DNA from 3 places in the Embleya sp. AB8 genome. Region 3 is predicted to be linked to each of the others. Evidence: riboswitches for the same ligand, from Rfam matches in the RefSeq annotation. Region 3 holds a riboswitch; each other region holds the start of a gene.
The links. A riboswitch is a leader RNA that binds a small molecule or an ion and turns the genes downstream of it on or off. The one in region 3 is predicted to bind cyclic di-AMP.
Positions count from the first base shown of each region.

Region 1: linked by a shared signal. The riboswitch ahead of ABIA38_RS19820 (transglycosylase family protein) and the one ahead of ABIA38_RS21000 (transglycosylase family protein) in region 3 are both predicted to bind cyclic di-AMP.
Region 2: linked by a shared signal. The riboswitch ahead of ABIA38_RS24205 (transglycosylase family protein) and the one ahead of ABIA38_RS21000 (transglycosylase family protein) in region 3 are both predicted to bind cyclic di-AMP.

Region 1 is NZ_JBMHHY010000012.1:267,113-276,713, reverse strand. Features, by position in the region: gene ABIA38_RS19840 (hypothetical protein) at 1-561, opposite strand, end outside; gene ABIA38_RS19835 (hypothetical protein) at 877-1,185, opposite strand; partial or broken gene ABIA38_RS19830 (NlpC/P60 family protein) at 1,430-2,422, shown strand; gene ABIA38_RS19825 (PIG-L family deacetylase) at 3,321-5,354, shown strand; gene ABIA38_RS19820 (transglycosylase family protein) at 5,685-7,079, opposite strand; cyclic di-AMP (ydaO/yuaA leader) riboswitch at 7,084-7,273, opposite strand; gene galE (UDP-glucose 4-epimerase GalE) at 7,504-8,472, opposite strand; gene ABIA38_RS19810 (acyltransferase family protein) at 8,679-9,601, shown strand, end outside.
Region 2 is NZ_JBMHHY010000016.1:69,626-79,226, reverse strand. Features, by position in the region: gene ABIA38_RS24225 (polysaccharide deacetylase family protein) at 1-170, opposite strand, end outside; gene ABIA38_RS24220 (Type 1 glutamine amidotransferase-like domain-containing protein) at 641-1,291, shown strand; gene ABIA38_RS24215 (hypothetical protein) at 1,361-2,293, opposite strand; gene ABIA38_RS24210 (hypothetical protein) at 2,501-3,985, shown strand; gene ABIA38_RS24205 (transglycosylase family protein) at 4,378-5,634, opposite strand; cyclic di-AMP (ydaO/yuaA leader) riboswitch at 5,639-5,836, opposite strand; gene ABIA38_RS24200 ((Fe-S)-binding protein) at 6,533-7,681, opposite strand; gene ABIA38_RS24195 (FAD-binding oxidoreductase) at 7,678-9,063, opposite strand; gene ABIA38_RS24190 (SDR family NAD(P)-dependent oxidoreductase) at 9,362-9,601, opposite strand, start outside.
Region 3 is NZ_JBMHHY010000013.1:206,307-215,907, forward strand. Features, by position in the region: gene pucD (xanthine dehydrogenase subunit D) at 1-744, opposite strand, end outside; gene ABIA38_RS20970 ((2Fe-2S)-binding protein) at 784-1,284, opposite strand; gene ABIA38_RS20975 (FAD binding domain-containing protein) at 1,281-2,165, opposite strand; gene ABIA38_RS20980 (PucR family transcriptional regulator) at 2,451-4,064, shown strand; gene ABIA38_RS20985 (Tm-1-like ATP-binding domain-containing protein) at 4,556-5,800, shown strand; gene ABIA38_RS20990 (phosphoenolpyruvate hydrolase family protein) at 5,802-6,626, shown strand; gene ABIA38_RS20995 (EthD family reductase) at 6,705-7,040, shown strand; cyclic di-AMP (ydaO/yuaA leader) riboswitch at 7,248-7,440, shown strand; gene ABIA38_RS21000 (transglycosylase family protein) at 7,546-8,166, shown strand; gene ABIA38_RS21005 (DUF6421 family protein) at 8,917-9,601, shown strand, end outside.

The sequences.
Region 1 (9,601 bases), on a different contig from region 3:
GCTGTACGACACCGACTTGGTACCCATCGGCACGGCCCGGCAGACGAACGTCTGTCCCTTGGGCGGGGCACCGTCGGCCTGGAGGCCGAACGTGGTGGTCTGCGCCCGGAACACCTGGTCGGTCCGGGCAAGCAGGCCGTCACGCACGGCCGGGTCGGTGATCGTGCCGATGATCGCGGTGCGCGTGGTGGCCCGGAACATCCGGGCGGAGCCGTAGGCGACGACGAAGTTTGACGCGGCGGACTGCGCGCCCTCCGCGGTCTGCGGGTAGCCGACGGGTACGCCGGACTCGGTCCGCTCGGGCACCTGTGCGGCGGACAGCGGTGGTCCGCCCGGCGCTTGGGGGGCCGCGGAGGTCTTCCCGGCGTCGCCCGCGGTGGAGCCGTTGCCGTTGCCGTGGTCGGAGCGGTTCGCGGCGAACAGCAGGGACACGATGACCACGGCGATCACCACGACCACGCCGATCCCGGACAGTATGGGGTTGCGCCTGGGCTCCGGACCCTCCGGTGCGGAGGTGGGTCTGGGCAGGCGGGTACGCGTGGCGGGTTCCTCGTCGCTCATGGCCTGTCCCCCCTTACCGCGGCAGGCCGGTGGAAGCGGACGACCTGCGCGCACAACACAGTCCCCGGGGGCGGAGCGCCGCCGGGTTCGGTTGCAGCCGGAACGATCTTCCCAGACGGGCGGTCATTCCGGTGGCACCGCGCTGTTGCGTGAACACAGGCTCGATTGTCCGGTAAAGGAACCGGAATTGCTGCTTTGCCTCGAATGCGGAATGGGGCATTCCGTTTTCGGGGCGCACGACACACCGGAGTGCGCCGCGCCCGGGATAACACACCACGGATTCGCCACCTTGGGGACGGCAGGGTGCGAATCGGTCTAGATCGCCATTCCGTACACGATCGTGAACAGCGTCCCGAGCGATCCGATGATGAAGACACCGGTCAAGCCGGCGATGATGAGGCCCTTGCCCTGCTCCGCGCTGAAGGTGTCGCGCATCGCGGTCGCCCCTATGCGCTGCTTCGCGGCGCCCCAGATCGCGATCGCCAGACACAGCAGCAGGGCTACGGCCATGATCACCTCGACCATGATCCGGGCTTCGCCGCCCAGCTTCGCGAACGGGCCCCAGTTCGGAGCTATCCCGCCGATGATCGTATTGATGTCGCCGTTGCCTTCGCCAAGAAACACGTTGTTCACCGCCCCCGAGGTCGGGCTTTTGGTTGCCTCCGGTCACTTTCGACAAGAGGAGTGGGTCGTTCGTTTATTGTGCTGTGGGGAAGCCGATCGGGCTACCACCTCGGCAAGTGTGTCTGATCACTGTGTGTATCACGGGTGATTGCGCTGAGCAATCGTGGCACGCACAATGTGCTCGGAGTGTTCCGTCGCGGCCCGTCCCGGCCGCGGAGAGCAGCGGAGAATCGGGGGGCCTGCGATGCGCAAAGCCTGGGTGGCCGGCGGCATCGCGTTGGCGGTCCCGTTCGGACTGGTGGGCCTGCTCACGGTGGGCGTCGGCGCGATGCAGTCCGCCGCCGGCAGCCAGACCGGCGCGGGTGGTTCGATGACCCTCGCCCCCGGTACGGTGCCGGCCGCCTATCAGGCGATCATCGACAAGTGGGGCCGGCTGTGCCCGGAGATCTCGCCGCCGCTGCTCGCCGCGCAGCTCTACCAGGAGAGCGGCTTCAATCCGAACGCGGTCAGCGAGGTAGGGGCCCAGGGCATCGCCCAGTTCATGCCGACGACCTGGCCGGAGTGGGCCACCGACGGCAACGGCGACGGCAAGGCCAGCCCGTGGGACCCGGCCGACGCGATCCCGGCCGCCGCGCGCTACGACTGCTCGCTGGCCAAATACGTCGCCTCGGTGCCGGGCGACCGGACCAACAACATGCTCGCCGCGTACAACGCCGGTGCCTACCGGGTGATGCAGTACAAAGGCATCCCGCCGTACACCCAGACCCAGGACTACGTGAAGTCCATCCGCTCGCTCGAACAGAGCTTCGGCGTGGTGCAGACGCCGCTGCAGCCGATGGCGCTCGCGGCGGGCGCGGTCAACTACGCGCAGACCAAGCTCGGTACGCCCTACCTGTGGGGCGGCGAGGGCACCGCGGCCGACGGCGGCCGGTTCGACTGCTCCGGGTTGACCCAGGCCGCCTACGAGACGGTGGGCATCAAGCTGCCCCGGGTGGCCAACGACCAGTGGAACGCCGGCCGGCATCCCTCGCGGGACCAACTCCTGCCCGGCGACCTGGTGTTCTTCGCCACCGACCTGCGCGACCCGCGCAGCATCCACCACGTCGGGATGTATGTCGGCAACGGCCAGATGATCCACGCGCCGTACACCGGCACGGTGATCAAGTTCGGGCCGATCGACAAGCCGGACTACATCGGCGCGACCCGGGTCACCCCCGAGGGCGCCAAAGCACTGCCGGACCACAGCGCGGGCTCGGCGAACAACCAATCGGGCGCGGGCAGTCCGGCCGCGGACCCGGGGAAGTCGACCACGCCGGGTGGGGCCGCCCCGGGTGGCGCGGCGTCGGGCACTGCCGCGCCGGGGAAGTCGGCGGCCACGGGCGGCGGTACGGCGCCGACCCGACTGCCCGCCGCCGACCGGCCGCGCGACGCTCACATCTACGACTCACCCTCGCCCTGAACACTCACCCTCGTCGCGCTGGCGCGTCGGCGCCCACGACCCGGCCTCGCCCCGCGCCCACCCCGACGCGCGCCACCACCCAAGCCTTCGCCCACGCCACACGCCCACTCCTTGGCGCGTCAGCGCCCACGACCCGGGCCGCCCCGCGCCCATCCCGGGCGCGTCAGCGCCCACGACCGTGGCCACCCCACGTGATCGACGCGCGAAGCGCGGAGAGCGGCGGAGCCGCAAGTTCGGACGGTGTGGCCCGGAGCGAAGCGGAGGGACACGCCGTCCCGAGCGAGGTGCCGCTTTTTTGCGGAGGAGCGAAGCGGGGGAGCAAAAAAGCGGTATCTCGCGAGCCGGCGGCGAAGCCGCCCAACAAGCAGCAACGCCGCGCTCGCGACTCCGGCCCGCCTGCCGGCCGCGCTCGCGACTCCGCCCCACCCCACCCACCCCACCCGCGACCCGCGTGGCTCCACCACGCCGCCGAACTCCTGCCCGGCGCGCGGGTGGTGCGGGTGCATGCCGAGCCGGCGCGCTTCGGGCTCGGCTGGTTCGGTTGCGCCGGCCTGGTCGTGGCGGGTGTCCGGGCGGTGACGCGGTGGGCGTCCAGCTCGTGCCGGCTGCGGCTGCGGCGCGGCAACCGGCGATGATGGGACCGCCCCGCCCGTAACGCCAGAAAGGCCCCGCCCAGATGGCGACGATCCCCGGCACCGGCAGGTTCACCGCGCTGGTCACCGTGTTCGCCCTCGCCTTCACCGGCGCGGTGGTGGCGCTGACCGGCCCTTACGGATCGCCGCCGTTCCACCCGCCGACCCGGCCGATCGGGCTGGACGCGCTGGCCCCGGGGCCGACCGCGGCGGGCGCGGCGATGCAGGTGGTCGCGCATCAGGACGACGACCTCTACTTCATGAACCCCGACGTCGACCGGGCCGTCCGGGCGGGCACGGACAATGTGACGGTCTTCCTCACCGCGGGCGAGGCGGACGGCCGCAACGGCCCCGGTGGCCGCCGGAATCCCGAGGCGTACGCCGCCGCGCGCGACAACGGCTCGCGCGCGGCGTACGCGTTCATGGCGCTCGGCGATCGTGCGGCGCGCTGGGAGCGACACAGCATCCGCCTTCGGGACGGCGCGTACGCCGAATTCGACCGGCTCGCCGATGCGCCGAACATCAAGCTGGTCTTCCTCAACACCCGAAAGGAGGAGGGCCTCGGCGCGCATGGCCGGCTGCGCACGCTGTGGAGCGGGCGCGAGCGCGAACTCGACACCCTGGCGCCGCTGGACGAGCCGGCCGGCGGGCCGTACGCGTATACCCGCGACGGCCTGATCGACTCGCTCGTGGACCTGATGCGCGCCCAGCGGCCGACCGTGGTGCGCACCCTGGACCCCGATCCCGACCGGCAGACCCACGACGCGAAGCACCCGGAACACGCGGACAGCGGCGGCGTTTCGGACCACCAGGACCACACCGCCGCCGCGCAGTTCGCCTGGGCGGCGCTGCGCCGGTACAACGCGGAGCGGCCCGCGGCGCGCGCCGCGGCGATCGCCTACCGCGGCTACTACAACGAGCGGTGGCCGCACAATCTGGCGCCGGACGCCCGCGCGCGCAAGGACGAGATCGACAGCGTCTACGGCTGGACCGACCGCGTGCACTATTGCCCGGGGCGCGCGGACTGCGGCGACCTCAAGGTGCGCGACACCGCGCCGGGCACCAACTGGCCGCAGAGCACCACGTATCGCTTCCCCGACGCGGGCCCGCGACCGGTGCTCGGCGCGGACGGGCGGCTGACCGCGTGGGCCGTGCTCGGCGGCCGGGTCACCCGCTGGACCCAGGAGCGGGTCGGCGCCGCCGCCTGGTCCGCGCCGCAGGCCGGGTCGGCGCCCGGGGACGGCGAGTTGGCCCCGGGGCCGGCGGCGGTACGCACGGCGGACGGGCGGATCCGGGTGTTCGTGCTGCGGCTCGGCGGCGCCCGGCGGGGTGATCGGGACCGGTTCGAGGTGCTCACCGCGATCGAGGCGGCGCCCGGTGGGGAGTTGGGCCCGTGGCAGGACCTGGGCGGGCCCGACGGCGGTGCGCGCGGCCTGGGCCCGCCGCTGGTCCAGGCCGACGGCGCGGGCGGGTTGCACGTGTTCGCGCGCAACCGGGGGAAGGGGCTGAGTACGCGGTACCTGGCCGCCGGAAGCGCCGATTGGTCGCCGTGGCGCGACCTGGGCGGTGCCGAGATCGTCGAGGGGCCGACCGCGGTGACTCGGCCCGACGGCGGGATCACCGTCTTCGGCACGGCGCGGGACGGCATCCGCCGCTGGGATGTGACGGGCGACCGGTCGGCGGTGCCGGGTACGATCGCGGCCGATCACCCGGTGGGTCCGCCGACCGCCTCGGTGGGCGTGGACGGGCGGGTGACGGTGGCCTACCGGCGAGCCGGCACGGCGGCGATCGTGAGCATGGTCGAGGCCGAACCGGGCCGGTGGCAGCCGGCGGGGGAGCGGGCGGCGGGCGTCGGCTACGAGTCCCTGACCCAACTGCCCGGGCCGGCCGGCACGACCACGATCCTGACCCGGGACGCGGCGGGCAACCCGGTCGCGGTGGACGCGGCAGGCGTGCCGACCACCCTCGACGACCACGCCGCCCCGACCGACCCCACCGGTGCGGTCGACGGCGACGGACACCCGACGGCTCTGTGGCTGAGCCGGGACGGCTCGCTCAGGACGGCCCGCCTACCCTGAGCCGCGCATTTGGACCAACCCCTGGCGGGCGATGACGGGCGCACCCCGAAAGGTGCGCCCGCGGTGCGCAGTCGGTCACGAGCCGGGCCAATGCGCCCGATCCGGCGACAGTCGCTCGCGAACCGGACCAAATACGCCCGGCCCGGCGACCGTTCGTCGCGAGCCGAGCCAAATCCAGCCCGGCCGGCGTTTGAGGCCAAGTAGCCGGGCCGGCGCTTGAGGCCACCTCGGCCGGAGGCCGGGTCGTCCCGGCCCGGCCGGCGCGTGAGGCCAAATCCAGCCCGGCCGGCGCCTGAGGCCAAATAGCCCGGCCGGCGCGTGAGGCCAACCTCAGACGCTGACCCCGTGGCTGCGCAGCCACGTCATCGGGTTGACCGCCGAGCCGTAGTTGGGCGTGGTCCGGACCTCGAAGTGCAGGTGCGGGCCGGTGACGTTGCCGGTCGCGCCGGACAGCGCGATCTTCTGGCCGGTCTGTACCTTCATCCCGGCCTTGACCGAGATCGAGGAAAGGTGCGCGTACTGGGTGTACTTGCCGTCCGCGTGCCGGATGACCACCTCGTTGCCGTACGCGCCGCCCCAACCGGCCGACACGACGGTGCCCGAGGTGACCGCGCGCACCGTGGTACCGGTCGAGACCGCGAAGTCCTGGCCGGTGTGGTGGCCACTGGCCCAGTGCGAGCCGCCGGAGCCGAAGCTCGCGGTGAGCGTGGCGCCGGAGACCGGGGCGACATACGAGCCGGAGGCGTGCTCGCCGCCGGTGTCGGACTTGGCGGTCGAGGCCTTCGGCGTGGTCGACTTGGGGGTCTCGGTCTTCGGTGTCTCGGTCTTCGGCGTGTCCGTCTTGGCGACGGTCTCGGTCTTGACCGCCTCGGCCTTGGGCGCGGCCTCGGTCCTGGTCGTGGTGTCCGTCTTGGGTGCGGTGTCCGTCTTGGCGGCGGTCGGCGCGGCCGTGCCGTCGACCGCGAGCTTCTGGCCCGGGAAGATCAGGTCCGGGTTCTGCCCGACGACGCTCTTGTTGCTCTCGTACAGCTTCGGCCAGCCGCCGGGCACGTGTGCGGCGTCGGCGATCCGGGAGAGCGTGTCGCCGGCCACCACGACGTAGGACGAGTTCGCGGCGGAGTCGGCGGCGGGCTCGGTCTTCGGCGTCTCGGCGGTCTCGGTCTTGGCGGTGGTCTCGGTCTTGGGCGCCTCGGTCTTCGGCGTCTGCGCCTTGGGCGCCTCGACGGTCTTCTTCGGGGCCGGTTTGGTGGTCTCGCTCTGCGCCTTGGGCGTGCTCTTCGGCGCGGTCTTGCCCGCCGAACCCGAGGAGCCCGAGGAGCCGGTGTCGACGTCGGCGCTCGAGCCGCCGCGGTTGAGGCCCGCCTTGACCGAGCACACCGGCCACGCGCCGGGGCCCTGGCTCTTGAGCACCTTCTCGGCGATGGCGATCTGCTGGCCCTTGGTCGCCTGGTCGGCCCGCGTGGCGTACTGGGTGCCGCCGAACTCGTGCCAGGTGCTCTGGGTGAACTGCAGGCCGCCGTAGAAGCCGTTGCCGGTGTTGATCTGCCAGTTGCCCGTGCTCTCGCACTGGGCGACCTTGTCCCAGGTGTTCACGGACGCGGCCTGGGCCGTGCCCGCGCCGATGATCGGCATGGCGACGCCGACGCCGGCGACACCCGCCGCGGCGATCAGACGGGTGGTCCTGCTGGTGCTGCGACGGCGATGACGCCCGGTTCCGGACAACATGGCTTGATCCTCTCCCACGCCTACGAGGTGAGCTGTCGGATTCGGGCCGGAGATCGATAGCCCGGCCACCTCCCGAAGGAGATGGCTTCACCCCTAGCCGTTCGCGGCGCCCGATCGCCCGGATCGGGGCCGTTCGCGGCGGTTCACCTGTGGTTCCCCCGCTCCTGTCGTGTGGTACTCGTCAGCCTCCCGAGCGGCCGGCGACAGGATTCGGCGTACCGGCGATCGGGGTCCGTGTGGGATACGGACGGATCGAACGCTAAGCAGCCCTCGCCGTAGATCACAAGTCTGTGTCGGATAGAAGTCGATTATCCGTTTTGCGGTTGAGCGCAAAGTGGATGATCTCTTCCGGAAAGGACCGTTCCCGGCCACTCGATGGCCAAATGGCCGGGAATACCGGGATAACCCGATGCGGCCGGCCGACTCAGCCGTGTTGCGCCCGCCATCCCGCCCACGCGCTCTCCACCATGTCCGGGGTGTCGAGCCGGGCCTTCCAGCCCAGTTCGGCGCCGATCCGGTCGGCGCTCGCCACCACCCGGGCCGGATCGCCCGCCCGCCGGGGGCGCAGCTCCGGCGTGCGCGAGCGCAACCCGGTGACCTCGCGGATGAGTTCCACCATCTCGCGCACCGACGTGCCCTCGCCGCGCCCCACGTTCAACACCAGGCGCGCGTCCGGATCGGCGGCGAGCCGGCGCGTTGCGGCCACGTGCGCCTCGGCCAGGTCCACCACATGGATGAAGTCGCGCACACACGTGCCGTCCGGGGTTTCGTAGTCGTCCCCGAAGATCACCGGCGGCTGATCCGCCGTCAGCTTTTCCAGCACCATCGGCACGAGGTTGAACACGCCCGCGTCCGCGAGCTCCGGCGCGCCCGCGCCCGCGACGTTGAAGTAGCGCAGCGCGGCGTACGACATCCCGTGCGCGCGCGCCGTCGCCCCGATCATCCACTCGCCGACCAACTTGCTCTCGCCGTACGGGTTGATCGGCAGACACGGGGTGTCCTCGTCGACCAGATCCACGTCCGGCATGCCGTAGACGGCCGCGCTGGAGGAGAACACGATCCGCGTCACCTCGGCGGCCACCATCGCCGCCAACAACGTCCGCAGCCCCTCGACGTTCTCCTCGTAGTAATAGAGGGGACGCGAAACCGACTCGGGCACCTGCTTCTTCGCCGCGATGTGCACCACGCCGTCCACCGCGTGCCCCCGGAACACCTCGTCGAGCACCCCCCGATCGAGCACCGAGCCGATCACCAGCGGCACCCCCTCGGGCACCCGCTCCCGCGCTCCGGTGGACAGGTCGTCGAGCACGACCACATCCTCACCGACCGCGAGCAACGCCCGCACGACATGCGTCCCGATATACCCGGCACCGCCGGTGACAAGCCACTTCATGGGACGACCCTATCCGGCATCCGGGGCCTGCGGCGGGTGTCGGAACGGCCCGAGCCGGCCGATCGGCGCGCGCCGGCCCGGGGTGCCGGATTCGGCGCCGGGCCGCCGGTTACCATGCACAGGATCTCGTGGGCGGGGCGCACATGCGTCCGAGGGGGGAACCTGCGTCGCTCTGCGGCGGCCACGTCAAGAAGGGTGTGAACCGCGTGCGACGCGATTTCGGAATGGGTCGGCAGGGCACCCTGGCTGAACGATTCTCCGGCCGGGACAACAGCATCGGATTGATCCGACTTCTGTTGGCGACAGCGGTCGTGGTGGCACACGCGCACATATTGGGTGGCTTCGGCAAGCGCGAACCGGGCAACGGGTTCACTGGCCTCCAGGTGGGGCTCGGCCGGATGTCCGTGTACGGCTTCTTCGTACTGTCGGGCTTCCTGATCACCCGCAGCGGTATGCGCACCACCACCGGGCGCTATCTGTGGCACCGACTGCTGCGCATCCTGCCCGGCCTGTGGGTCTGTGTGTTGTTCACCGCGTTCGTGGCCGCGCCGATCATGTTCCGCCACCAGCAGGGTTCGCTGGACGGCTTCTGGCGACACGGGGAGGGCCCGTTCGACTACGTCCGCGCGAACTGGTGGACCGGCCTGCGGCAGTTGGACATTTCCAACATCCTGGCCACGGGTAAGAAGGCGGGCCACGCGTTCGATCCCGGCTTCGACGGCGCGCTGTGGTCGCTGAGCTACGAGATGATCTGCTACGTGGTCGTCGCGGCGATGGCCTGGTCCGGCGTGCTGCGCGGATCCCGCCGGTTCGTACTGTTGCTGACCGCCCTGCTGTACGGCTGGATCGTGATGGACCTGGTGAACGCCCCCGGCTGGCGTGGTCCGCAGAACACCAACGGCACCAACATCCACGTGCCGATCCTGAGCGAGTTCATCGGCCCGTTGCACAGCCAGTACCTGATCTACCTGAGTTTCCTCTTCTGCGTCGGCATGCTCTTCCAGCTCTACCAGGAGCGGATCCCGGTCAACGACGTGCTCGGCGTCGTCTCGATCGTCGCGCTGTTCGCGAGCATGCGCTTCGGCGGCTTCTTCGTGATCGGCTTCCCGGCCTTCGCCTACGCGCTGAT
Region 2 (9,601 bases), on a different contig from region 3:
GTTGTTCGTGCGGCGGAGGAGGTGGACGCGTGCGGGGACGCCTTTGGGGACGCCGGCGGGGACGCCTGCGAACCCCCGTCGCCACACCCGGACGCCACCGCACCGGCGGCACCGAGCGCGGCGGCGCGGGCCAACTGCCGAAGCAGGCTCCGACGATCGAGAGGCGTCACCCTGGCGACCCTACGGGTCGAGGCCGCCCGAGAGCAGTAGGTGTGCGCTTGACTACTCAGCGTGTCGCACGCACCTCGCTGCGCTCGGCCCTGCCTGGTGCCGGCGCGGTGCCCGTCGCGGGCCGGGCCAGCCTGCGGCTGTGGCGTCCTCAAACGCCGGACGGGCTGGTTTGGTTGGCGTTTCGGGAGCTGGTTGCGGTTCGGGGCGGTGGGCTGGGGCCGGGCCGGGTCGGGTCGGTGTCGTTGCTGGGCTTGGCATTGCCCGGTGCGCACCTCGCTGCGCTCGGCCTTGCCTGGTGCTGGCGCGGGGTCCGTCGCGGGTCGGGCCGGTCTGTGGCTGTGGCGTCCTCAAGCGCCGGACGGGCTGGATTGGTTGGCGTTTCGGGAGTTGGTTGCGGTTTGTGGCGGTGGGCCGGGGTCGGGTCGGTATCCGGCTCCGGGCCGTGGTCGGCTTCGGTTAGGGTCCGGTGATGCGGTTGTATCTTTCGTCTTTTGGGGTCGGGGACCACTCGGCGCGGTTGCTCGCGTTGTTCGAGCGGGCCGAAGGGGCCGAGGTTGCGGTGGTCGTCAATGCGATCGACGAGCGGCCGGCGGCCGTGCGTGCGCTCGGGGTCGAGCAGGAGTCGGATGCGATGCGGGCCCTGGGGCTGCGGCCGACCGAGGTCGACCTGCGTGCGTACTTCGATCGGCCCGCCGCCGAAGTCGCCGCCGTGCTGGGCCGGTTCGCCGCAGTGTGGGTGCGCGGCGGCAATGTGTTCCTGCTGCGCCACGCGCTGGCCCGCAGCGGGGCGGACACCGTACTGGTGGACCTGTTGCGCCGCGACGCCATCGTCTACGCGGGCTACAGCGCCGGTGCCTGTGTCCTCGCGCCCAGCCTGCGCGGGCTCGAACGGTGCGACGACGCGGACGTGGTGACCGCGCTGTACGGCGACCCGGTGTGTTGGGACGGCCTGGCGGTGCTGGACCACGCCGTCGTACCGCACTTCGACACCCCCGGTCACCCCGAGAGCGAGGTACTCGGCCGGGTGGTGGCCGAATATCGCGCCTCGGGCGTGCCGCACCGCACGCTGCGCGACGACCAGGTGCTCGTACACGACGGCGACCGCGTCGAGGTGCACTGACCTCGACCGGCGGCCGGGCGGCGCCGCCCCGTGGTGGGCGCCGTCCGGCCGTACCGAGGTGTCCTGGCCTCAGCCCTGCGTCGGCGGCACCGCCCCCTGCCACGCGCGCAGGATGTTCAGCGCCTCGATCGTGACGCCGGGGCGGGACTCCACGCGTACCGTCGGGGACCACTCCGCCCAGCGGATCGGCCAGCCCCCGTCGGCCTCTTGGGCTTCGGCCAACGCGCGCAGGCCCACCCGCAGTTCCGCGTCGGTGAACCAGGTCCGGGCCACGTTGTCCGGGTGTGGGGCGTAGTCGTGCGGCAGGTGGTATTCGCCGACCGCGTAGCCGGGGGCGAGTCGGGCGCGGTCCGGGTGCGCCGGGTCGAGCAGGACCAGCCTTTGCTCGCGCACCAGTTCGCCCAGCCGGCGGGACTGCCGCTCGGCCCAGGCCCGATCGGGGGTGTGGTCGAGGAAGGTGACCGCGGCCTCGATCTCGTACGGGTGGGTGTCGGCCAACTTCTCCACGGCGGTGTGGCAGAACTCGGTCGCCGCCGTCACCCACGCGTGTTCGACCCCGGCCCGGAGCAGCGGCCCGAGGATCCAGCCGGTCGGAATCAGGCCGGCCACCGGCGGCTCCGGGACCACCAGCCACGGCGGGTGCGGGTAGTCGCGCAGCGCGGGCAGCGCCGGTGGCACCCCACCGACCTCCGTGGACACGCTCGCCAGCCAGTCGCACAGCCGGGACATCCGGGCCGCGTCGCGCAACGCGTCGGTCTCCACCAGGACCGGCATCGCTGTGCGCAGGGTGGCCGGGTGCGGTACGGGTCCGCGTACGTCCGGCTCCAGGCCGTACGCGTAGCCCCCGTCCGGGGTCAGGTAGGCGTCCAGCGCGGCAAGCACCCCGGCGGGCGCCTCGCGATCGCCGAACAGGTATGCGAAGCGGCGCTGTTCCAGCACGCGACCGGATGTCCACAGGAACTGTTCGGCCCGCGCGAGCATTTCATCCGTGATCCATTGCATGTCTCGACGCTAGGTGTCCGACCGCGACCGGTCTTGAACGAATCGGACATCGGGCGCGTCGCCGAGGGATGCGTGGCCGGTGCGTGTCGGGACGTGGGCCCGGCGGTGACGGTTGGTGGAATTCGACCGCGCGGGGGTTGGCCCGCGAGCCCTTCGCCGGCCACGGTGGGCGGGTCAGGCTCGCCGATTTTGTTCGGGGGATTGCTCGTGTTCGCTCGATCTCGCATCCAAGGGCCGCGCCGCGCCGTGTTGGCCGGCGCCGTACTGGCCGCCGCGGTCGGCCTGGTTGGTCCGGTCCCGGCGGCCCAGGCCGCCGAGTCGGCCGAGTCGGCCCAGTCGGCCGATTCGGCCCAATCCGCCGACGCGCACGGCACGTTCTCCGTGCGGCGTGGCGGCCGTCCCGTCGTGGTCCCGTTCCGGACCGGGCGCGACGGCGAGGCGCTGGTCACGCTGACCCTGGCCGCGCCCGGCGTCGACTGGGGCAAGGCCGGCGCGGAGTCGGCGGTCGTACAGCTGTTCGTCGACGGGCGGCCCGCCGGCGACGTGGTGGTGTTCGGCAACGAGCCGACCGAGCGCAGCTTCGCGCTCGGCGCGCTGCGCAAGGGCCGGCACGAACTCGGCGTCAAGTTCGCCGAGGACCGCTCGCCGGGCGGCACCGTGGTGCGGATCTCCCGACTGCGTACCGAGAACATCGCGGTCGGCGACCGGCGGCACGCCGTGGCGGCGAATGCGCCGATCCTGTACGGCCGAAACATCCCGAACAACCCGGGCGGCGCGACCGGCCCGTTCCAGAACGCGGTCACCGACACACCCATCCTGGCCTGGTCCCAGGAGGCGCCGGCGCCCACGGCCGGGCATCGGATACTGACCTACTCGATCATCTGGAGCAACGAGGACGGCGGTACCTCGACGCCCGCCCTGATGGCCCGTTGGGGTCGGACCACCGACATCGAGTGGGTGTACCACGTCGAGGTGGACGGCCGTGGCAAGGTGGTGCCGGGCACGGCGTTCTTCCAGTCGGCCGAGCACGGCACCCAGCCGTTCACCGGGCGCTACGAGGACGGCCATCCGCTGCTGCAGACCTGCACGTTGAACAACAACATGTGCGATGTCGTGGACGACCCGATGCGGTTCGCGCCGTCGGCGATGGAGCGGCTGGCCGACCCGACCAAGACCGCGCGCGAGGAGATCATGGACCGGCACCCATGGGTGTATCCGGTGATGGCCAAGGAGATGCGCCGCGAGGGCCGGGTGGTCGCCGACCCGCCGGCCGACACCACGACGCTGATCGCCGACCCGCAGGACTACCTGTACGCGGTGGTCCGCAAGACCACGTCGGCCAAGCCGCCCGGCGCGACCGGCTGGAACGGCGTCGCGCTCGGCGTGCGGATCAAGGGTGACGCGACCCTGTACCGCTCGGACCGCGGCCGGCCGGACTGGTCCCTCGAGCGCGACCTGCCGGCGGCGACGACGGTACGGCTCCCGCACGGGACCAAGGCGTCGGACATCGTCGAGGTGGTGGCGATTCGCACGGTGAAGGGGGTCGATCCCGGGTCCACCATCACGGTGAACGGGATCAACCGGGCGTTTGTGCTGGACCGGAACGACCGGCCGGGAGCGGCGGTGCCGGTCCACCCGAAGCCGGTCACGCTGACCGCGGCGGCGCCGGAGGCGGTGCTGTATCGCCGGTGAGCCGGTTGATACCGGACGCCGGCCGGGCTTGATGGGGTGTTCTCAAGCGCGGTCGGACACCGGTGCCGCGCTCCGCGACGGGCGCGGCACCGGGGATACCGAACGCCGGCCGGGCCGAATGCGGCCCGGCCGGCGTTCGGGCTCCGTCGTGGACCCGGCGCGGCCTGCGGCCCAGGCGTCCTCAAACGCCGGACGGGCTGTCTTGGTCGGGGTTGTGCAGAATCGGTTGCGGTTTGCGACCGGGGCGCTCGCCGGGCCGGAACGCCGCAAGGGCCGGGCTCGTCGACTGGTGGTCGACGGGCCCGGCCCTTTGGCTACCGCGTTACTGCGCTACTGCGTTTTTGCCGTGCTGCGTTACTGCCGTACTACGGAACTGCCCGGTGACGCGACGATCAGAGGTTGACGCCGTGCGCGCGCAGGTAGGTGACGGGGTTGATGCCGCTGCCGTAGTTCGGGGTGGTGCGGATCTCGAAGTGCAGGTGCGGGCCGGTCACGTTGCCGGTCGCGCCCGAGAGGCCGATCTGCTGGCCGGTGCTCACCGTGGCGCCGGCGCGGACGCCGATGCTGGAGAGGTGGGCGTACTGCGAGTACTTGCCGTCCGCGTGCTTGATCACGATCTCGTTGCCGTACGCACCGCCGTTGCCGGCGCTGACCACGGTGCCCGAGGTGATCGCCTTCACCGGGGTGCCGGTGCCGACCACGAAGTCCTGGCCGGTGTGGCTGCCGCTGGACCACATGCTGCCGCTGGTGCCGAACGCGGTGCCCAGGGCGCCGTTCACGGGGGCGACGTAGCCGGACGAGTTCACCGCGGTGCTGCCGGCCTTGGCCGAGGTGTCCTTGGTGGTGTCCGCGGCCTTGGCCTTGGGGGCCACCTGCACCGACGCCGACGGCAGCGACTCGGTCTTGGTCTCGGTCTTGGCGGCCGGGGCCTCGGTCTTGGCGGCGGCCGTGGCCTTGCCGGCGAGCGAGAGCTTCAGACCGATGTCGATCAGGTCCGGGTTGCCACCGATGGCGGCCTTGTTGTCGGCGTACAGCTTGTGCCAGCCGCCGGCGATGTCCTTGTCCGCGGCGATCTTGGACAGGCTGTCGCCCTTGACCACGGAGTACGTGGTGGTGGCGGCGGTGGCCTCGGCGGCCGGGACGACCTCGATCTTCGGGGCCGGGGCGGTCGTCGGCGCGTCGGCCGGCTTCTCGGCGGCCTTCGGGGCGACCTTGACGGTGGTCTTGGCCGAGCCGGACTTGGCGCTCGGAGTCACGCCCGGGGTCGCCATGCCCTTGGTCAGGCCCGCCGGGCCCGAGGTGTTCGGCCACGCGCCGGGACCCTGGACGGCCAGGACCTTCTCGGCGATGGCGATCTGCTGCTCCTTGGTGGCCAGGTCGGCACGCGGGGCGTACTGCTGACCGCCGAACTCGTTCCACGTGCTCTGGGTGAACTGCAGGCCACCGTAGAAACCGTTGCCGGTGTTGATCGACCAGTTGCCCGAGCTCTCGCCCTGGGCGACCTTGTCCCACACGGAGACGGGGGCGGCGTTCGCGGTGGTCGCGAAACCGGTGATCAGCGGGGCGGCGACGATCGCGCCGGCCAGGCCGAGAGTAAGCGCGAGACGCGCGTTCTTGGGCTTGCGGGCAGGGGTGATGAACGACTGCACGAAGATTTTCCTTCTCCCACGCCTACGAAGTGAGCTGTCGGATTCGGGCTGGAGAGTCTCGCCCGGCCGTGTTCGGCTCCTCGTCGTGCGAGGAGTCGGGCACGGCTTCACCCCAAGCCGTTCGGATATCCGCGTTGTCGCGGACGCCCGGGACGGCGTTCCACTTGGTTCCCCCGCTCCTGCCTTTCGGGTTTCGTACCGTGGCCTCTCCGGCGGCAGGATTCGGCGAACCGGGAGACGCATTCCGCCGAGCACCGGACCGGTGTGGCGGAGCACCAAGCTACGCACACACCCGACGCGGATCCAAACATCACGATTCGCCGAAACCGAAGAATCGGGTCGGAAGGGTGGAATAACGGGACCGAAAGTCCCGAGAGCCGTACGCATTGTGCCCGAATCGGTTACGCATTGCCGATATCGAAATCACGCCGAGTGAGAATCGGGAAAACTCGGTTTACGGTGCGTGCGAGTTCCTGACAATCGGTACGCACGATGTGACCTGCGTCATAGGGTTTCGGGCGATCGGGGCCGAATGCGGTTCGGGTCCTCGGCCGGCGGCGGAGAAGCCCAGGTGGTGGCGGGTTCGGCGCGGGTTGCGCGACGCGGGGGTGACGGAACGCGATGCGGCGGGGGCGGGGCGGGGGCCGGCGACCGGGCGACGCACCTGGCAACCGGGCGACGCACCTATGGAAGTGGAAGCCGCACCTATAGAAGAAGCCGCACCTATAGAAGGGGAGCGGTCCATGAAGGGGAGCGGCCCGCGCCCGCGGACCGGGCACGACGCACGCGGCTCCCCCCGTGTGGAGTCGCATGCGTCGAACGCGGCCCGCGGGCGCGGGCCCGACGGGTCGGCGCGGTGGCCGGAAGCGGGTGGGCGCCGGCGGATCGGCGCGGTGGGTCAGCGCACGCGCGCGCCGCCGTCCGCCTCGGTGAGGAACTCGGCCAGGTGCACCGCGCGCACCCGCGACTTTCGCCGGCGCAGCCCGGTGCGCAGCTGACGCAGGCAGCCCGGGTTGACCGCGACCACGACATCGGCGCCGGTCGCCTCGATCGCGTCCAGCTTGCGATCCAGGATCCGGCGGGACTCGATCGGCCGGAGCAGGGAGTACGTGCCGGCCGCGCCGCAGCACTCCCCGGCGCCCGGGGTCTCCACGAAGTCGGCGACCTGGGCCAGGAGTTCGCGTGGTTCGCGCCAGACGCCCAGGCCGTTGCGCAGGTGGCAGGAGTCCTGGAGGGTGACCTTGACCCGGCGGCCGGCCACCCGGCGTTCGGGCAGCTCGGATACGTCGACCACCTCGGACAGTTCGGCGACCCGATCCCGGCCGATCACGTCGGCCAGGTGCGCCGCGCAGCCCCCGGAGGTGGTGACGATCCGGCCGGGCAACTGCTCGCCGAGGCGTTCGGCCATGACGCGCCCCTTCTTCAGCTCGCCGTTGTGCGCGTGCAGCGCGCCGCAACATCCCTGGTTGTCGGGCACGGCGAGGCCGGGCAACAACTTCCGGGCGGCCCGGGCCACCCTGGGGAACATCGCGCGTTCGAAGCAGCCGAGCATCAACGAGGCGCCCGCGCCCGGGACTTGCTCGCCGGCTGCCCTGGCGCTCGCGGCGGCTGGGGTCGGGGTCTTGGCCGGGGTCTTGGCAGCAGGAGCGGTCGCGCGCTTTCGTGCGGCGGGCAGTACGTACCGTCCCCACCCCATCGCCCGGACCACCGGTGGCATGCTCACCACGACGGTCAACAGCCGGGCCAGTGGCGGGCGTTGCCGACCGCGCCACTGGTGTTCGCGCCACTGTTCGAGCAGCGAGCCGTACGGCACACCCGCCGGGCAGACCGGTTCGCAGGCCCGGCAGCCCAGGCAGGCCGAGGACTGTTCGAGCAGGACCGGATCGTCGGCGTCGAGCTTTCCGGTTTCCAGGGCCCGCATCAGATTGATCCGGCCGCGCGGCGAGGACGCCTCGTCGCCGGTCTCCGCGTAGGTCGGGCAGGCCGGCAGACAGAACCCGCAGGAGATGCAGCGGGAGAGTTCCTCGGGATCGAATACACCGGTCATGAGCCGAGCTTTCCGGGATTGAGGATGCGGGCCGGATCGAAGGCGGTTTTGATGCGGCGCAGCAAGTCGAGCTGATCGTCCCCGAGTTGGGCCCGCAGGTGGGGCAACTTGGCGGCGCCGACGCCGTGTTCCCCGGTGATCGTGCCGCCCAGCTCGATCGCGGTGCGGAAGATGTCGTCGAACGCGGCGTGCGCGCGCTCGACCGACTCCGTGTCGTTCGGGTCGGCCACCACGCAGGTCGGGTGCAGGTTGCCGTCGCCGGCGTGGCCGAAGGTGGCGATGGTGACGTCGTGCTTGTCGGCGATCGTGTCGATCCGGTCGACCATCTCGGCGATCCTCGGGCGCGGCACGGTGGCGTCCTCGAGGATGGTCAGCGAGCCGAGGCGGGACAGTGCGGGCAGCGAACAGCGGCGTGCGGTGAGCAGTGCCTCGGCGCCCGCCACGTCCTCGGCCAGGGTCCATTCGGTGGCACCGGCCGCGTCGCACAGTTCGGCCATCCGGGCCAGATCGCGCGTGACCGCGTCGGCGGCGCCGTCGTCGCCGAACAGCAGCAGGGCCCCCGCGTCCCGGCGCAGACCCAGGTGGGCGAAGTCCTCGACCGCGTTGATACAGCTGCGGTCCAGGAATTCGAGCGTCGCGGGCACGATGCCGGCCGAGAGGATGTCGCCGACCGCGCGGCCGGCGTGCGCCAGGTCGGGGAAGTAGGCAAGCCCGGTGCCGGTGTCGGCGGGGGCCGGGAGGAGGGCGATGGTGATCTCGGTGATCACCGCGAGGGTCCCCTCCGAGCCGGTGAGCAGCCGGGTCAGGTCGTAGCCGGCCACGTCCTTCCACAACCGGCCACCGGTGCGGATCACTTCGCCGGTGGGCAGCACGGCCTCCAGGCCGAGTACGTAGTTGCGGGTGACGCCGTATTTGAGTCCGCGCAGGCCGCCCGCGCAGGTGGCGACGTTGCCGCCGACGGTGGAGACCGTACGGCTGCCCGGGTCGGGCGGGAACAGCAGGCCGTGTCCGGTCGCGGCGGTCGCGAGCGCCGCGGTGGTCACGCCGGGCTCGACCACGGCGAGCAGTTCGGCCGGGCTGATCTCGCGGATCCTGTTCATCCGGGTGGTGACCAGCACGATGCCGCCGTCGAGCGCGACGGTGGCGGCGCACAGGTTGGAGCCCGCGCCCCGGGGGACGACCGGGACGCGGTGTTCGGTCGCCAGGCGCAGTACGGCGGCCACCTCGGCGGTGTCGGCCGGGAAGACCACGGCATCCGGGAGCCGGTCGAACAGGGGGGTGGCGTCGCGTGCGTACGGGACGAGTTCACCGGCGGCGTGCCGGACGTGTTCGGCGCCGACGATCGCGCTCAGGCGATCGATCAGGTCCGTGGACAGGGGCATGCGACGTGCTCTCCCTCGGTCGAACGGGCGGCTCCAGCGGGGCTGTCGGGTGGCGCGGGTGGTTCGGGCGCCGCTGCGCTGGTGCCGGGTGGAGCGGTGGTGCGGGGCTGCCGGGTGGCGCGGGTGGTTCGGGTGGTTCAGGCGCTGCGATGGTGCCGGGTGCCGGGTGCCGGGTGGCGCGGCGGTGTCGGGTCGTACGGGAGGTGCGGTGGTGCTGGGTGCTGCGGGTCATGCTGTGGCCGCGTGGCCGCGTGGCGCCGGGCCACCCGGCGGGTACGCGTGGCCGGGCGAACTCGGGCTACATGACCGCGAGTTGGCCGCCGTCGATGACCAACTCCGCGCCGTGTACGAAGGATGCGTCGTCGGAGGCGAGGAACGCGTAGGCGGCGGCCACGTCTTCGGCCAGGCCGGCCCGGCCGAGCGGGATCCGGTCCTTGATGTAGTCGGTTTCGAAGTCGCCGTCGGTCATTGCGCCGGCGATGGAGGCGTTGAGTGGTGTACGGATGTATCCGGGACACAGGGTGTTCACCCGGATCCC
Region 3 (9,601 bases):
GCCGCCCACCCCGGCCAGGGTCAGCCGCACCTTCTCCGGCGGCAGGCCGAGCACCGGGCACATCTGGTCGCGGTCCACATGCAGCCACTGGGTGGCGATGTACAGATCGATCCCGCCGTCCTCGGCGGGCACCGCGAGCCCCGACTCCGGCCCCAGGAACGCCTGGTCCTGCATGCCGACCCGATATTCGCCGCGCACGATCACGTCCGCCCGCGCGCGTACCTCGGCCGAGTCCCCGGCGCCGTGGTGGATGTGCCGCCGGTCCACGATGTTGCCGCACCCGTGCGCCTTGTAGTCGGCGGGCGCGTGCACGTAGCCGTACTTCTCCGGCTCAAGTGCCTCGGCCGGCCCGATCGCGGGCAACACTTCGTAGTCGACCACGATCTCGGCGATCGCCCGCCTTGCGGTCTCCGGGTGGTCGGCGGCCACGATCACGATCGGCTCGCCGTGGAAGCGCACCTCGTCGATGGCCAGCACCGGCTGGTCCCGGATGTCCAGGCCGTAGAACTTGCTGCCCGGGATGTCCTCGTGGGTGAGTACCGCGTACACCCCGGGCCGAGCCAGTGCCCGCGACACGTCCACCGAGCGGATCCGGGCCCGGGCATGCGGGCTGCGCAGTGTCATCCCCCACAACATGTCCTCGTGCCACAGGTCCGACGCGTAGGCGAAGTCGCCCCTGACCTTGAGGATGCCGTCCGGGCGCGGCGGCGACGTGCCGATGCCGGCCCGGCCGGGCGCGGTCACCTCCCGAAGGCTCTGCGGCCTGGTCGGCCCGGCCACGACTCAGCCCTCCCGCTCGGTGGAGGCCGCCGCGCGCGCGTCCGCCTTGCGGGCGGCGGCCAGGCGGACCGCGTCCATGATCTTCTCGTAGCCCGTGCAGCGGCACAGGTTGCCCGAGAGCGCCTCGCGGATCTGTGCGTCGGCGGGGTGGTGCGCCCGGTTCAGCAGGTCGTGCGTCTGGACCAGCAGGCCCGGCGTACAGAATCCGCACTGCACGGCACCCGCGTCCACGAACGCCTGTTGGACCGCGTCCAGCGTCTCGCCGTCGGCCAGGCCCTCGACGGTGCCCACCTCGCGATCCTGCACCTGTCCCGCCGCGACCAGACACGCACAGACCGGATCGCCGTCCAGGTAGACCGTGCACGAGCCGCATTCGCCCTGCTCGCACGCGTTCTTCGAGCCGGGCAGGCCGACCCGCTCGCGCAGCACGTAGAGCAGGCTCTCGCCCTCCCAGACGTCGTCCGCCTCGGTCGGGCGGCCGTTCACGGTGAAGGTGATCCTCATGCGGCGGCCCTCCCGGTGGCTCGGTGCTCGGTCCAGGTCCACAGCAGCGTGCGGCGCGCCATGACGGCCAGCGCGTGCCGCCGGTACGCGGCCGAACCGCGCACGTCGTCGATCGGCGACGCGGCCCGCGCGACCAGTTCGCCGAACCGCGCGGCGGTGGCGACCGGCAACTCGCCGCCCGAGGTCCACAGGCCGGTGTCGTCGAGCTCGGCCCGGATGAACGCCTCCGCGTCGTGCGCACGACGCGGGGTGGGCGCGGCGGAGCCGATCCCGGTCCGCACGTCCCGGGTGCGCGGATGCAGCGCGACCGCGAACGAACAGACCGCGATCACCATCGCGTTGCGGGTGCCGATCTTGGCGAACTGCTGCGGTCCGGTGGCCGAGGGGATGTGGATCGTGCGGATCAACTCGTCCGGCTCCAGGGCATTGCGCTTGACCCCGAGATAAAAATCGTCGATCGGGATCAGCCGGGTGCCGCGCACCGAGACCGCCTCGACGGCCGCGCCCGAGGCCAGCAGCGGCGGGTGCGCGTCGCCGGCGGGCGAGGCGCCGCCCAGATTGCCGCCGACCGAACCCCGGTTGCGGATCTGCGGCGAGCCGACCGTGCGCGCGCCCAGCGCCAGGCCCGGCAGTCGCTCGGGCAACTCGGCGATGATCCGCGCGTAGGGAACCGAGGCACCCAGGCGTACCGTGTCGTCCGCCTCGATCCACCACTCGTGCAACTCGCGGATGCGGTTGAGGTCCAGCAGGGCGTCCGGACGGCGCCGGTCGAAGTTCAGTTCGACCATCACGTCCGTGCCACCGGCGATCGGGACCGCGGACGGGTGCTGCGCCTTGACGGCGAGCGCCTCCTCCCACGTCGCGGGCCGCAGGAATTCCATGACGGGTGTCTCCTTCTGCCTTGCGTATGGCCCTACCGTCCTTGTACCCGTTGCGGGGGGCGCGTCGCCGGGGGTGGAGTGGATCGGAGGGTGCGCACCAGTACACCGAGACGGGGGTCACCGCGAGTACCCACCGAAGACATGACCCAGACGGGTCCGGTGGGCGGTGTTCCCGTATTTTTCTCCAAGTGTTCGGCCGCTCGTCGAACCGGTATGACGGATCCGCCGGGTGCGCCCGAAGCCCCGTCCGAGGGACACCCGGCCCGATCGAGAGGGGGGCCGTCGATGCGATTGCGCGCGCTTCTCGGCGATGGAATTGCAGGCGGTATATCCGGCATCCGACTGCTGGTCGGCGCGACGGAACTGGACCGGAGCGTACGCGCGGTGATGACCACCGACCTGCACGATCCCAGCCGATACCTGACCGCCGGCGCGCTCGTGCTGACCGGCATGGGCTGGCGCTCGGAACCGGCCGACTCGGAACGGTTCGTCCGGGTGCTGACCGGGGGCGGGGCCACCGCGCTGGCCGCCGGGCAGGCCGAGATCGGCGACATCCCGGCCGACCTGGTGGCCGCCTGCGAGCGGCACCACCTGCCGCTGTTCGCGGTCGAGGAGGAGTTGTCCTTCGCCCACCTGACCGAGTTCGTGGTCCGGCGGATCTCCGCCGAACGGGCCGGCGATCTGACCGCGGTGGTGGACCGGCATCGGCGGTTGGTCCAGGCCGCGGCCGGCGGGGCCGGGTTGGACGGGGTGCTCGGGCTGGTCGCGGCCGACATCGACATCCACTGCTGGGTACTGTCGCTGACCGGGCGTCAGGCCGCGGCCGGCGGGCCCGATCTGGCGCCGGGGTTGCGGGTGAGGATGGCCCGCGCGCACTTCGCGGCCCGCGAGCGGCGGGCCCGGGTGCCGTTTCGCTATCGCGTCGACGGGCGGGCGTTCTCGCTGCTGCCGGTGCCCGAGGCGGGCGGCTCGGTGGACCCGGACGCGTGGGGGGATTGGTTCCTCGCGGTCGAGGACGACGTGACCGACTGGCCGGACCGGCACCAGGCGCTGCTCGGCGAGCTGGTCCGGTTGGTCTCGGTGGGCCGGGAACGGGTCGAGGACCGGCGCCGGCGCACCCGACGGCTGGCCCGGGACGTGCTCGACCTGCTGGCCTCAGGCGCCGATCCGGTCGAGGTGGGGGCGCGGTTGCGGGTGGCCGAACCGGAGGGTGGCGACGCGCACTGGCAGTTCGCCACCGCCACGCTGCCGGACCTGCCCTCGCGCGACGGCCGGCGGCTCGCCCGGGTGTTGCTGGAGGAGGCGTTGGCGGATCAGCCGAACACCGCCCTGGTGTCGGCGACCGGGCCGGGCGCGGTGGCGCTGATCCCCGGGCGGGGATCGGTCGAACCGGACGGCGCCGAGCCGGATCCCACCACGGAACTGCTGCGCGAGCGGCTGGCCGCGCTGGACGGCCCCGCGGCGGGCGGGGTACGGGTGCACATCGGGGTGAGCGCGCGAGTGGCCCGGGCCGACGGGCTGCGCGGCGCGTTGGAGGAGGCGTGGCACGCGGGCCGGATCGCGGGCACCAGGGCGGGCCGGGTCGAGGTGGTGGGACACGCCGAACTCGCGTCGCACGTGGCGCTGTTGGCCGCGGTGCCGGAGGATGTGCGGCGGGCCTTCCGGGGGCGGCTGCTGGAGCCGCTGCGGGCGTACGACACGAGCCACCAGGCGGACCTGGTCGGCACGCTGGAGGTATTCCTGGACTGCGACGGCTCCTGGACCCGCTGCGCGGCCCGCCTGCACGTGCACGTGAACACGCTGCGCTACCGAATAGGCCGCATCGAGGAACTCACGGGCCGCCAATTGGCCCGCCTGGAAGACAAGGTGGACTTCTTCCTGGCCCTGAGGCTGCGCTGAGGCCGGGGCGGGGTGGGAACGGCCCGGGCCCGGCGGCCGGCCGGGCGGCGGGTTCGCAGCACAACCGGGCGGGTGGCGCAGCCGGTTGCCGGTCGGGGTCCGGGGCGGTGCCGCGCACCTGATCGCCCGTCCGCTGCGCGGCTGTCCGAGCCCGGTCCGACGGCCCGTCAGGTCGCGGACCTCGTCGGCGAGTTGTTCGCAGCGGCTCGGGGCGGCGCGCGGCCGGGACCGGATCGGCGCAGTCCCGGGCCGGGCAGCCGGCGCCGTCGCGCGGCCGACGCCGGCCCCGGCGCCCGCGCCGATTGCGACCCGTCCGTCCGGTTCCTCCGCCATCGCCACCTCTGTGACGTGCGAAAACTTGGCAACTCGCCACCCCGTGCTACCGCACGGTGCTTTCAATCGTCATGATCATCGGGTTGGGTTACCGTGCGCGGCCGTTCGCCGCCGAAGCGTCAACCCGGCAAGCCGTACCGACCTCACCGGAGGCACCGATGCCCACCGTCGTACTGATCGGAACGTTGGACACCAAGGGATCCGAATACGCGTGGCTGGCCTATCGGCTGCGCGCCAGGGGTGCCGAGGTGATCCTGATGAACGTGGGGGTGTTGGGCGAGTCGCTCGCCCAGGCCGATGTCCAGGCGACCGACGTCGCGGCGGCGGCCGGCACCGATCTGGCCGACCTGCGCACCCGCGCCGACCGCGGCGCGGCGACCACCGCGATGGCCGAGGGCGCCGCCGCGATCCTGCGCGAACTGTACGAGCAGGGACGGGTGGACGGGGTGCTCGCGATGGGCGGCTCGGGCGGCTCGGCGATCGCCTCCCATGCGATGCGCGCGCTGCCGGTCGGCGTGCCCAAGCTGTTGGTGTCCACGATGGCCGCGGGTGACGTGTCGCCCTACGTCGGCGCGGTGGACGTGACGATGATGTACAGCGTCGTGGACATCGCCGGGATAAATCGGCTCTCCGAGCGGATCCTGGGCAACGCGGCGGACGCGATCGCGGGCATGGCCGGCGGCTACGCCGAGGATCGCGCGGCGGTCGCGGGGGTCACCGGCGAGGGCCGGCCGCTGGTCGCCGCGTCGATGTTCGGGGTGACCACCCCGGCGGTGGACGCCGCCCGCGAGCGGCTCACCGAACTCGGCTACGAGGTACTGGTGTTCCATGCCACCGGGGCCGGCGGCACGTCGATGGAGAACCTCGCCGAGGCGGGCTTCCTGGTCGGGATCCTGGACCTGACCACCACCGAGTTGGCCGACGACCTGGTCGGCGGCGTGCTCAGCGCCGGCCCCGAGCGGTTGACCGCGGCCGGCCGGATGGGACTGCCCCAGGTGGTCAGCGTGGGCGCCCTGGACATGGTCAACTTCGGGCCGCGCGAGACGGTGCCCGCGCGCTTCGAGGACCGGCAGCTGTACGTGCACAACCCGACCGTGACGCTGATGCGCACGACCCCCGAGGAGAACGCCGAACTGGGTCGGCGGATCGCCGCGAAGCTGGTCGCCGCGACCGGCCCCACCGCGCTGCACATCCCGCTGCGCGGGGTCTCCGCGATCGACGTCGAGGGCGCGCCCTTCTACGATTCCGTCGCCGATACGGCGTTGTTCGACGCATTGCGCGCCGGACTCGAGGGCAGTGCCGTCGAGTTGCGCGAGGTGGCGACGGACATCAACGATCCGGCGTTCGCCACGGCGGCGGCGGATCGACTGCACGAGATGATCACGAAGGGACATGTGGACTGAGATGAACGGACGCGAGGCGCGGGGCCGACTGCGCACGACGGTCGAGCAGGGCGGCGTCGTGATCGGCGCGGGCGCGGGCACCGGATTGTCGGCCAAGTGCGCCGAGGCCGGCGGCGTGGACCTGATCATCATCTACAACTCCGGCCGCTATCGGATGGCCGGCCGGGGTTCGCTCGCCGGGTTGTTGCCCTACGGGGACGCCAACGCGATCGTGGTGGAGATGGCGGGCGAGGTGCTGCCGGTGGTCCGGAGCACTCCGGTGCTGGCCGGGGTGTGCGGCACCGATCCGTTCCGGATCATGCCGCACTTCCTGGACCAACTCGCCGCGATGGGCTTCGCCGGTGTGCAGAACTTCCCCACGGTCGGCCTGTTCGACGGCGTCTTCCGGCAGAACCTGGAGGAGACCGGGATGGGCTACGACCTGGAGGTGGAGATGATCCGGCTGGCCGCCGAGCGCGGCCTGCTCACCGCGCCCTACGTCTTCGACCCCGAGCAGGCCCGTGCGATGGCCGCGGCCGGCGCCGATGTCCTGGTCCCGCACCTGGGGCTGACCACCAAGGGCAACATCGGCGCCACCACCGCGGTTTCGCTCGACCAGGCGGTGCAGCGGGTCCAGGCGATGCGCGACGCGGCGGCGGAGGTGAACCCCGACGTGCTGGTGTTGTGCCACGGCGGGCCGATCGCCGAACCCGCGGACGCCGCGTACGTCCTGGCCAACACCACCGGCGTGGTCGGCTTCTTCGGCGCCTCCAGCATGGAACGGCTGCCCACCGAGGTGGCCATCACCGAACAGGCCCGCGCGTTCAAGGCCATCACCGCGGGGTAGGGCACGACCGCGCGTGACCGGCTGCATCCGCACCACCACCGGCAGTACGACATCCACCACGAGCAGTGAGGATCCGGCATGTACAAGCTGACCGTGCTCTACGGCCACCCCGAGGACCCGGCCGCGTTCGACTCCTACTACTGGGAGAAGCATCTCCCGGTCGCCCGAACCATGCCGGGATTGACCGGCTGGACCATCGGCAAGTGCGACGTCGACCCCGACGGCGCGCAACCGCCCTATTACCTGGTGGTGGGGCTGTATGCGAACACCCGCGCCGAACTCGAGGCCACCCTCGATTCGCCCGAGGGGCGGGCCACGCTGGCCGACGTCGCCAATTTTGCGACCGGCGGTTCGACGTTCCTCTGGGACGAGGAGCGGGTAGTCGTACCTGTGGAGCTGCCCGCGACGGAATAGCTCGTTGTCGACGCACGAGTGACCACGAGGCTGCGCATCGTGAACGCCGGCGCCATGACCTGCAAGGATGGCGACAAATCGGGCAAAGCGGTGTTATTCCCGCCTATGGGGCACCTCACAAAGCGCCCGAAATGTTTGCCAACCCGGCGAACCGGTGCGTAGCTTCGTGGTTGTTCGCACAAGCGGACTCCCCGGGCGGTACGCCGAATCCTGCCGCCGCCCGAGGGATGCAGTCGATATCGACTGGCGGCAGGAGCGGGGGAACCAAAGTAAGTGCCGACCTCGGTACCTGCGTGAGCAAGGTCCGAGGTCTGGGGTGAAGCCATGCCTGATTCAGGCGCGGCCGGGCCATTCGTCCGAACCCGACAGCTAACTTCGCAGGCGCCCGACGAGGTAATCAATGACCTTCCGTGCCATCACCGCTCCCGTTCGTTCGCTCTCTCGTGGCCGTCGCGCCGGCATCGCCGTCGCCGCCGGTGCGGGTCTCCTGCTTCCCCTCGTGGGCATGGCGGGCAGCGCGAACGCCGCGACCTCGTCCACGTGGGACGCGGTCGCCCAGTGCGAGAGCACCGGCAACTGGAGCATCAACACGGGCAACGGCTTCACCGGCGGTCTCCAGTTCACCCCGAGCACCTGGAACGCGTTCGGCGGCAGCCAGTACGCGTCCAGCGCCGCGCAGGCCACCAAGGACCAGCAGATCGCGGTCGCCGAGCGCGTCCTGGCCGCCCAGGGCCCCGGCGCCTGGCCGGTCTGCTCGGTGAAGGCGGGCCTGGGCAAGGGCGGCAACGCCTCCGCCACGGCCGACTCCTCGACCACCACCGGCAAGACCAAGACCCCGGTCGCGCCGAAGGCCGCGCCCCAGGCCGAGGCCAAGCCGGTGACCGACAACGCGCCGAAGATCGCGGCGCAGCCGAAGCAGGACACCGCCGCCAAGCAGGACGTGGCCAAGCAGGTCGCGCCGAAGTCGGCGGCCGGCACCTACACCGTGAAGGCCGGCGACACGCTGTCCGACATCGCGGCCAAGCTCGGCGTCAAGGGTGGCTACCAGGCCCTGCACGCCGCCAACAAGGGCGTCATCGGGGACAACCCGAACCTGATCGGCGTGGGCATCAAGCTCGCCGTCTGATCCAGCGTCACCACGTGGGCCCCGCCGAGTACTTCGGCGGGGCCCACGCCCATGTCCGGGGGCGGAGCCGGCAACGGTCAGGCCCGACCGGCCTGTTCGAGCGAATCGAGCGGCGCGGCCGGGGCGGGGAGTTCGTCGGTCGGCTCGGTTTCCGCGGCTTCTTCGGTTTCCGAGTGCGCCGCCGATGATCAGTGGTGGTGCGGCCACCCCGGCGTACATCGTGGCCACGTGTTGCAGCGCGCCGACCAACATCCGCCCCGGCGGCAGGATTTCGTCCACCGGATGTACGCTCGCCGCCGCCTCGTGCGCGGTCGCCGCCCCGGTCGAGCCGCTCGCGGTCCCCGGCCCCGCCGGGACCGAGGTCTTCCTGGTGGTTCTCCGGCCCATGATCGGCGCCTCCACATCGGGTGCCGTCGCGCACGACGGCCCGGTCCAGTGGACGTACTGGATCGCAGGATCGGCGGTCAATAGCCACAGCGGCCGTCGGCTCGGCCGGCGAAATCTTGGGTCTTTCTCCGAGTGCGTTCCGTGATCGGCCGGTCGGCAGGGTGTGAGCAATCCGTGAACGGGTCGCGAGCAGCCCTGATCGGGGCCGTCGCCGGGCCGGAAACGCCGCGATGGCAATCCCAACTAATTCGGGCAAAACGTACTCATGGCGATAAGATTGCGTTTGAAATGGCCTTGCGGCGTGAAATTCTTTTGACATAGGTTCGCTTGACCGTGGTTCCTGCTTTCCGCTGAGAGGGTTCCATGCCGAACATGACCCGCGTAGCCGTCCGTACCGCCGTCGACCACCCGCTGTGGCCGGCCCTCAAGAACGCCGTCGCCGCGCTGCGACCCCTACAGGCCAAGGACGGTTCGATCGAGCCGACCGGGCACCCGTCCGCCCGCGCGCTGGTCGTCGAGATCACCTCGGCGATCACCGGCCTCGCGCCGCTGTTCCCGCACGACGAGGCGTATCTGGACGCGGTGGTGGCCGACTTCGAGCGCTGGTCGGCGGACGATTTCGGCCGCCCCGACTTCCTCGACTCGCTGGTTGCGTTTCGCCCGGAGGAGTCCCGGCGCGACGGGCTCGAACACCTCGTGGTGTTCCCGATGACCACGCAGAACGGCAACCCGAACCGCAATGTCGAGGCGGTGCTGCTGCGCGTGGTGTGGCCGCAGTGGCTGGCCGAGTTGGAGGCCGAGCGCTACGACAACGCGATGTTCGTGCCGATCACGTTCGTCGACTTCACCGACGGCTACGACACCGACTCGGCGGTGCTCTTCCCGGAGACGGTGGCGGTGCGCGAGGTGCCCACGTTCACGTGGGGGGCCATCTTCTGCGACCGCGAGGCGGCCCGCTTCCGTCGGGTCGGGGCCGCCGCCGCGCGCACCCTCGGTCTGGAACTGCCGCCCGAGGCCCAGGAATTGGTGGAGAGTCAGCAGCTTGCCC